Regions from separate parts of the Solibacillus sp. FSL R7-0668 genome, predicted to be linked through region 1. Evidence: a T-box and tRNA genes for the amino acid it is inferred to sense, from the RefSeq annotation. Region 1 holds a T-box; the other holds one or more tRNA genes.
What was found. A T-box is a leader RNA that pairs with one kind of tRNA and senses whether it is charged. The one in region 1 lies ahead of alaS (alanine--tRNA ligase), so its partner is inferred to be a tRNA-Ala.

Region 1 (4,118 bases):
CGCGTGTTGCAAGTACTGTAACATCACCAATTTGTTGTGCCGCATCTAATACCGCACCAGCTTGAGCGTTAGCAATTTTTTGTGATAAGGATTCATTTTCACGTTGTAATTCTTTATAATCTGCTTGTAATGATGCGACGCGTGTTGCTACATCTTTTGGATTTGCCTTTAATAATGCCGCAGATTCATTTAGAATGGCTTCTTCTTCTTTAATTGCTTCATATGCAGCTTTACCTGTTACGGCTTCGATACGACGTGTGCCAGCACCAATACCGCCCTCAGATACGATTTTGAAAATGCCAATTTCAGAAGAACGGCTTACGTGTAGTCCACCGCAAAGCTCGATTGAATAATCTGAAACCGCTACTACACGCACGACATCTCCGTATTTTTCGCCGAATAACGCCATTGCGCCCATTGCTTTGGCAGAGTCGATATCCATTTCTTGAATGATCACTTCAATATCTTCCCAAATTTTTTCGTTTACTGCACGCTCTACTTGTGCAAGCTCTTCTTTTGTTGCTGCGCCGAAATGAGAGAAGTCAAAACGTAAACGGTCAGGACCTACATAAGAACCGGCTTGTGCTACATGATCACCTAACACATCTTTAAGTGCGCGGTGCATTAAGTGTGTCGCTGTATGGTTTTTTAAAATTAATTTTCGTTTTGCTTCATCTACTTTTGCTGTTGCTACGTCGCCAACATTCATTTCACCAGACTCTACAACAACTGTGTGTAAGGGTTGTCCATTTGGTGCTTTTTGAACATCTTTTACGATGGCTTTAAATGTGTCTGATTCAATTACACCTGTATCGGCGATTTGACCACCCATTTCAGCATAGAATGGCGTTTCAGATAAGATGATTAGCGCTTCTTGTCCTTCAGAAGCAGTAGTTACTTCTTGTCCATTAATGACAATTGCTGCAACCGTGCCTTGTAGTTCATACGCATTGTAAATGAATGTCGATGCTTGTTTTAAGTTTGATAATACTTCATTTTGTACTTGCATAGAATCTACATCTACACGTGCATTACGAGCGCGCTCACGTTGCTCTTCCATTGAAGCCTCGAAGCCTGCGTGGTCAACTGTCATGCCTGCTTCTTCTGCATACTCCTCAGTTAATTCTACTGGGAAACCAAAAGTATCATAAAGCTTGAATGCATCTGCACCCGGAATAACCGTTTCACCTTTTGCTTTTTGCGCATCAATCACTTCAGAAAGAATAGCTAAACCACCGTCTAATGTTTCGTGGAAGCGGTCTTCTTCGTTTTTAATAACACGTTGGATGAATTCTTGCTTTTCTGTTACTTCTGGATAGAAGTCTTGCATGATTGCACCAACTGTTGGCACTAATTTGTACATAAATGGCTTATTGATACCAATTTGTTTTGCATAGCGAACTGCACGACGTAATAAGCGGCGTAATACATAGCCACGACCTTCGTTTGATGGTAATGCACCGTCACCGATTGCGAACGCTACTGTACGGATATGGTCAGCGATTACTTTGAATGGCGTGTTAATATCCTCCGCTGAGCCGAAAATTTCTTTTAAGTCTACTTCGCCTGGACGTTTGTATTGACGGTTGGCGAATTCTTCTGTTTTTTCGATTATTGGCATAAATAGGTCTGTATCGAAGTTTGTTGGTACGTTTTGCACAACGGAAACAATACGCTCTAGCCCCATACCTGTATCAATGTTTTGCTTTGGTAGTGGCGTGTAAGTGCCATCTGGATTGTGGTTAAATTGAGAGAACACAAGGTTCCAAATTTCTAAATAGCGCTCGTTTTCGCCACCTGTGTATAGCTCCTCTTCAGGTGCACCGAATGCATAAGCCTCACCGCGGTCATAGAAAATTTCAGAGTTTGGACCAGATGGACCTTCGCCGATATCCCAGAAGTTGCCCTCTAAACGGATTAAACGCTCAGCAGGAATGCCGATTTCGTTATGCCACACGTCATATGCTTCTTGGTCTTCAGGGTGAATGGTAATTGATAATTTTTCCGGTTCAAAGCCCATCCACTTCGGATCTGTTAAGAACTCCCAAGCGTAGTGAATGGCCTCTTTTTTGAAGTAATCCCCGATTGAGAAGTTCCCTAACATTTCAAAGAATGTATGGTGACGCGCTGTTTTCCCTACGTTTTCGATATCGTTTGTACGAATTGATTTTTGCGCATTTGTAATACGTGGATTTTCTGGAATAACACGGCCATCGAAATAAGGCTTTAGTGTTGCTACCCCTGAGTTAATCCATAATAATGAAGGGTCGTTGATTGGTACAAGTGGTGCTGAAGGCTCAACATGATGGCCTTTTTCTTTAAAGAAATCTAAATATAAACGGCGAATTTCAGATCCTGTCATTGTTTTTGTTGTCATATAATTTTTCCTCCTAATAATATTGAATACGATGGAATTCCCAATAAAAAAAGCCTCCATCCCAGGTAAAGGGACGAAGACTGTTATCTCGTGGTACCACCCTAATTTATAATGCCAAAAGCACTATATCTCAGATGCTTGTAACGTAAGCATACGGCAGGGATTAGCTGCACTCTGGAGTAGCTTTCGGTAATAGATTAGGGAGATTTTTTCAGCCGAGAAATCTCTTTCTAATGCCTAATTAACATTACGTACTTATTCCATCATCGTTTTCATGTTTATTCTTTGTTTATTATAGAAAAACGAACTCCTGCTGTCAATTGTATGTCGTTAATAATCAAAACGTTTTTTCGTCAACACAATAATAAATACAGCCGGAACTGTAAAGATTAGCATTCCTAAAAAGGCTAAGCCCGGCTCCACTTCATACAGAACTCCACCAAGCCATGTTAATAGAGCGGCACTTAAGCTCATCGCTAATGCCGAGTACATGCCTTGTGCATTCGGAATTTGCTCTTTTGGTAATGCTTTTGAAATATATTGAATGAAGGCATAATGCGCCATGGCAAACGACAAGGCATGCAGCGCTTGTGACACGACGAACATCGGCATATTTGGAAATAAATAAATGAGTAGCCAGCGCAGCGTCGAACCAATTGCCGCAAGTAACAACAGCGAAGAAGGCTTCCATTTCGTTAAAAACGTATCTGCCTTTAAAAAATATAATATTTCAAAAAGCACTGCCACATTTAAAATCATCCCAATATAAAATGCATTGACATTTAAATCTTGTAAATAAATATAACCATAATTGTAGTAAGAGGCATGTGCACCTTGCAATAAAATCACGACAATTAATACAATGGCAAAACTTTTTACCTCAAACAGGCCTTTCATCGATAATGATTTCGTTTCCTCTGACTTCGGTATAACCGTTAACATCTGAGGTGCAGGCATTAATTGAATGGCAAATAAGGCCGTTAACCCAAATATCATCGCCCACAGGATCGTTTGCTCCCCGTAAATACCTGTTAGCATACTAATAATTAATACCGCCACAACATAGCCAAACGAACCAAGTGATCGTGCTTTTCCGTAATGAACTTGCCCATGTTGCATTAATGTAGCGGCACTGCTTTCCATAGCTGGTAAAAGTGCCGGATAAAACATACTAAATAACATAGTAATAATAAACAGCCCGACAAACGAACTGACCGGAATATATAATAGCGTCACAATTAACGACACTAAGGTAAAGAATATAAGTACGCGTTTATTACTCATAATTTTCGAGATAGAAGGGAATATAAACATCGTCGAAATCGCCCGTGCTACTAATCCGAACCCCATAATAATACTGGCCTCTGAAACCGAAATTCCCTTATCATTTATTAGCCAGCCTGTCCAATAGGCAATAAAAATGCCCCAAGTTGCAAAAAACATAAAGAAGTTTTTCGCTAACCAACGTTGTTGATTCATACAAAACCTTCCTTTTCTTAATTCTTCTACGTTGAATAGTAGCACGATACCCAGTACAATACTGTGAGATATCTCATATTTTTGTTAGGAGTGGCAAACGTAATTGAAAAAATTAGTACAGGATGAAGCAAATTACTATATTAGCAAATACCCCATTTCACATTTCTTTTCATTTGATATTACCCCATATATCCATGTCTATGAATTTGAAAAAGGAGAGTATATATTCCAGGAGCAATCCTACCCCGAAGCGCTGTTCTAC
Region 2 (4,118 bases), 2.5 Mb from region 1:
CGAGGTTAAGTTGAGAAGACGGAGCCGCAGCGAAAGCGAGTCTGAATAGGGCGAATTAGTATGTAGTCGTAGACCCGAAACCAGGTGATCTACCCATGTCCAGGATGAAGGTGAGGTAACACTTACTGGAGGTCCGAACCCACGTACGTTGAAAAGTGCGGGGATGAGGTGTGGGTAGCGGAGAAATTCCAATCGAACTTGGAGATAGCTGGTTCTCTCCGAAATAGCTTTAGGGCTAGCCTCGTGATGAAGAATACCGGAGGTAGAGCACTGTTTGGACTAGGGGGGCATCTCGCTTTACCGAATTCAGACAAACTCCGAATGCCGGATATTTATACACGGGAGTCAGACTGCGAGTGATAAGATCCGTAGTCAAGAGGGAAACAGCCCAGACCACCAGCTAAGGTCCCAAAGTAATCGTTAAGTGGAAAAGGATGTGGCGTTGCTTAGACAACCAGGATGTTGGCTTAGAAGCAGCCATCATTTAAAGAGTGCGTAATAGCTCACTGGTCGAGTGACGCTGCGCCGAAAATGTATCGGGGCTAAACGATTCACCGAAGCTGTGGATGCATACCGTTGGTATGCGTGGTAGGAGAGCGTTCTAAGGGCGTTGAAGTCAGACCGGAAGGACTGGTGGAGCGCTTAGAAGTGAGAATGCCGGTATGAGTAGCGAAACATGGGTGAGAATCCCATGCACCGTATGACTAAGGTTTCCTGAGGAAGGCTCGTCCGCTCAGGGTTAGTCGGGACCTAAGCCGAGGCCGATAGGCGTAGGCGATGGACAACAGGTTGATATTCCTGTACTACCTCCCCACCGTTTGAGAAATGGGGGGACGCAGTAGGGTAGGGTAAGCAGAGCGTTGGTTGTCTCTGTTCAAGCAGTAAGGTGTGTGCGTAGGCAAATCCGCGTACTGTAACATTGAGCTGTGATGACGACTCCGTATGGAGGAAGTTCCTGATCTCACACTGCCAAGAAAAGCCTCTATCGAGGTGGGAGGTACCCGTACCGCAAACCGACACAGGTAGTCGAGGAGAGAATCCTAAGGTGTGCGAGAGAACTCTCGTTAAGGAACTCGGCAAAATGACCCCGTAACTTCGGGAGAAGGGGTGCTCTTGAGCGTGCAAGCGCACGAGAGCCGCAGTGAATAGGCCCAGGCGACTGTTTAGCAAAAACACAGGTCTCTGCAAAACCGTAAGGTGACGTATAGGGGCTGACGCCTGCCCGGTGCTGGAAGGTTAAGAGGAGTGGTTAGCGCAAGCGAAGCTGCGAATTGAAGCCCCAGTAAACGGCGGCCGTAACTATAACGGTCCTAAGGTAGCGAAATTCCTTGTCGGGTAAGTTCCGACCCGCACGAAAGGCGTAACGATCTGGGCACTGTCTCAACGAGAGACTCGGTGAAATTATAGTACCTGTGAAGATGCAGGTTACCCGCGACAGGACGGAAAGACCCCGTGGAGCTTTACTGTAGCTTGATATTGAATTTTGGTACAACTTGTACAGGATAGGTAGGAGCCAGAGATCTCGGAGCGCCAGCTTCGAAGGAGGCGTCGGTGGGATACTACCCTGGTTGTATTGAACTTCTAACCCATGCCCCTTAGCGGGGTAGGAGACAGTGTCAGGCGGACAGTTTGACTGGGGCGGTCGCCTCCTAAAAGGTAACGGAGGCGCCCAAAGGTTCCCTCAGAATGGTTGGAAATCATTCGCAGAGTGTAAAGGCATAAGGGAGCTTGACTGCGAGACCTACAAGTCGAGCAGGGTCGAAAGACGGGCTTAGTGATCCGGTGGTTCCGCATGGAAGGGCCATCGCTCAACGGATAAAAGCTACCCCGGGGATAACAGGCTTATCTCCCCCAAGAGTCCACATCGACGGGGAGGTTTGGCACCTCGATGTCGGCTCATCGCATCCTGGGGCTGTAGTCGGTCCCAAGGGTTGGGCTGTTCGCCCATTAAAGCGGTACGCGAGCTGGGTTCAGAACGTCGTGAGACAGTTCGGTCCCTATCCGTCGTGGGCGTAGGAAATTTGAGAGGAGCTGTCCTTAGTACGAGAGGACCGGGATGGACACACCGCTGGTGTACCAGTTGTCTTGCCAAAGGCATCGCTGGGTAGCTATGTGTGGACGGGATAAGTGCTGAAAGCATCTAAGCATGAAGCCCCCCTCAAGATGAGATTTCCCATTACGCAAGTAAGTAAGACCCCTGAAAGACGATCAGGTAGATAGGTTCGAGGTGGAAGTGTGGCGACACATGTAGCTGACGAATACTAATCGGTCGAGGACTTAACCACATGTTTACGAACATCAATGAAACGTTTATCCAGTTTTGAAAGAATGAAATTTATTAATAATACTTGACATATGAGTTTAGTATGATATAATAAAAAATGTCTTTTAATACATAGTCTAGTGATGATGGCAAAGAGGTCACACCTGTTCCCATACCGAACACAGAAGTTAAGCTCTTTAGCGCCGATGGTAGTTGGGGGTTTCCCCCTGTGAGAGTAGGACATCGCTAGGCTTTATTACCCAGGAGGATTAGCTCAGCTGGGAGAGCACCTGCCTTACAAGCAGGGGGTCGGCGGTTCGAGCCCGTCATCCTCCACCATATCTAAAATGCCGGTGTAGCTCAGTTGGTAGAGCAACTGACTTGTAATCAGTAGGTCGAGGGTTCGACTCCTTTCGCCGGCACCATTTTAGAGAGCCATTAGCTCAGTCGGTAGAGCATCTGACTTTTAATCAGAGGGTCGAAGGTTCGAGTCCTTCATGGCTCACCAGTTTTATATTGCGGGTGTGGCGGAATTGGCAGACGCACTAGACTTAGGATCTAGCGCCGCAAGGCGTGGGGGTTCGACTCCCTTCACCCGCACCATTTAATTTTATAACTGTCAGATTAAAAATATCTTATGCATTTTGCGGAAGTAGTTCAGTGGTAGAACACCACCTTGCCAAGGTGGGGGTCGCGAGTTCGAACCTCGTCTTCCGCTCCAAAATGCCGGGGTGGCGGAACTGGCAGACGCACAGGACTTAAAATCCTGCGGTGAGTGATCACCGTGCCGGTTCGATTCCGGCCCTCGGCACCATTTAATTTATTTTAATATATATTGCGCGCCCGTAGCTCAATTGGATAGAGCGTCTGACTACGGATCAGAAGGTTATGGGTTCGACTCCTGTCGGGCGCGCCAGATTATCGGAATGTAGCTCAGCTTGGTAGAGCACTTGGTTTGGGACCAAGGGGTCGTAGGTTCGAATCCTGTCATTCCGACCATTTAATGGGGCCTTAGCTCAGCTGGGAGAGCGCCTGCCTTGCACGCAGGAGGTCAGCGGTTCGATCCCGCTAGGCTCCACCATGAACCTTGAAAACTGAACAAGCAACGTTAATGAATACAGCTTCTTAAATGAAGCAAAAATGATTTCTAACCTAATAGTTAGAATCGCTAGCAAAGCAAATGAGCTTTCAAACTACTTTTATGGAGAGTTTGATCCTGGCTCAGGACGAACGCTGGCGGCGTGCCTAATACATGCAAGTCGAGCGAATGAATAGAGAAGCTTGCTTCTCTATGATTTAGCGGCGGACGGGTGAGTAACACGTGGGTAACCTGCCCTATAGACTGGGATAACTTCGGGAAACCGGAGCTAATACCGGATAATACTTTGAACCACATGGTTTAAAGTTGAAAGATGGTTTTGCTATCACTATAGGATGGACCCGCGGCGCATTAGCTAGTTGGTGAGGTAACGGCTCACCAAGGCAACGATGCGTAGCCGACCTGAGAGGGTGATCGGCCACACTGGGACTGAGACACGGCCCAGACTCCTACGGGAGGCAGCAGTAGGGAATCTTCCACAATGGACGAAAGTCTGATGGAGCAACGCCGCGTGAGTGAAGAAGGATTTCGGTTCGTAAAACTCTGTTGCAAGGGAAGAACAAGTAGCGTAGTAACTGGCGCTACCTTGACGGTACCTTGTTAGAAAGCCACGGCTAACTACGTGCCAGCAGCCGCGGTAATACGTAGGTGGCAAGCGTTGTCCGGAATTATTGGGCGTAAAGCGCGCGCAGGTGGTTCCTTAAGTCTGATGTGAAAGCCCCCGGCTCAACCGGGGAGGGTCATTGGAAACTGGGG

Region 2: it encodes a tRNA-Ala, which carries the amino acid that the T-box ahead of alaS (alanine--tRNA ligase) is inferred to sense. The anticodon was not compared.

The regions. Positions count from the first base shown of each region.
Region 1 covers NZ_JBBOUU010000001.1:2,628,792-2,632,909, forward strand. The annotation lists gene alaS (alanine--tRNA ligase) at 1-2,377, opposite strand, end outside; T-box leader at 2,444-2,653, opposite strand; gene MKX47_RS13205 (MFS transporter) at 2,708-3,856, opposite strand; gene yeiL (transcriptional regulator YeiL) at 3,960-4,118, shown strand, end outside.
Region 2 covers NZ_JBBOUU010000001.1:123,936-128,053, forward strand. The annotation lists rRNA gene MKX47_RS00595 (23S ribosomal RNA) at 1-2,285, shown strand, start outside; rRNA gene rrf (5S ribosomal RNA) at 2,400-2,515, shown strand; tRNA gene MKX47_RS00605 (tRNA-Val) at 2,527-2,602, shown strand; tRNA gene MKX47_RS00610 (tRNA-Thr) at 2,613-2,688, shown strand; tRNA gene MKX47_RS00615 (tRNA-Lys) at 2,696-2,771, shown strand; tRNA gene MKX47_RS00620 (tRNA-Leu) at 2,782-2,866, shown strand; tRNA gene MKX47_RS00625 (tRNA-Gly) at 2,910-2,984, shown strand; tRNA gene MKX47_RS00630 (tRNA-Leu) at 2,989-3,077, shown strand; tRNA gene MKX47_RS00635 (tRNA-Arg) at 3,103-3,179, shown strand; tRNA gene MKX47_RS00640 (tRNA-Pro) at 3,186-3,262, shown strand; tRNA gene MKX47_RS00645 (tRNA-Ala) at 3,269-3,344, shown strand; rRNA gene MKX47_RS00650 (16S ribosomal RNA) at 3,462-4,118, shown strand, end outside.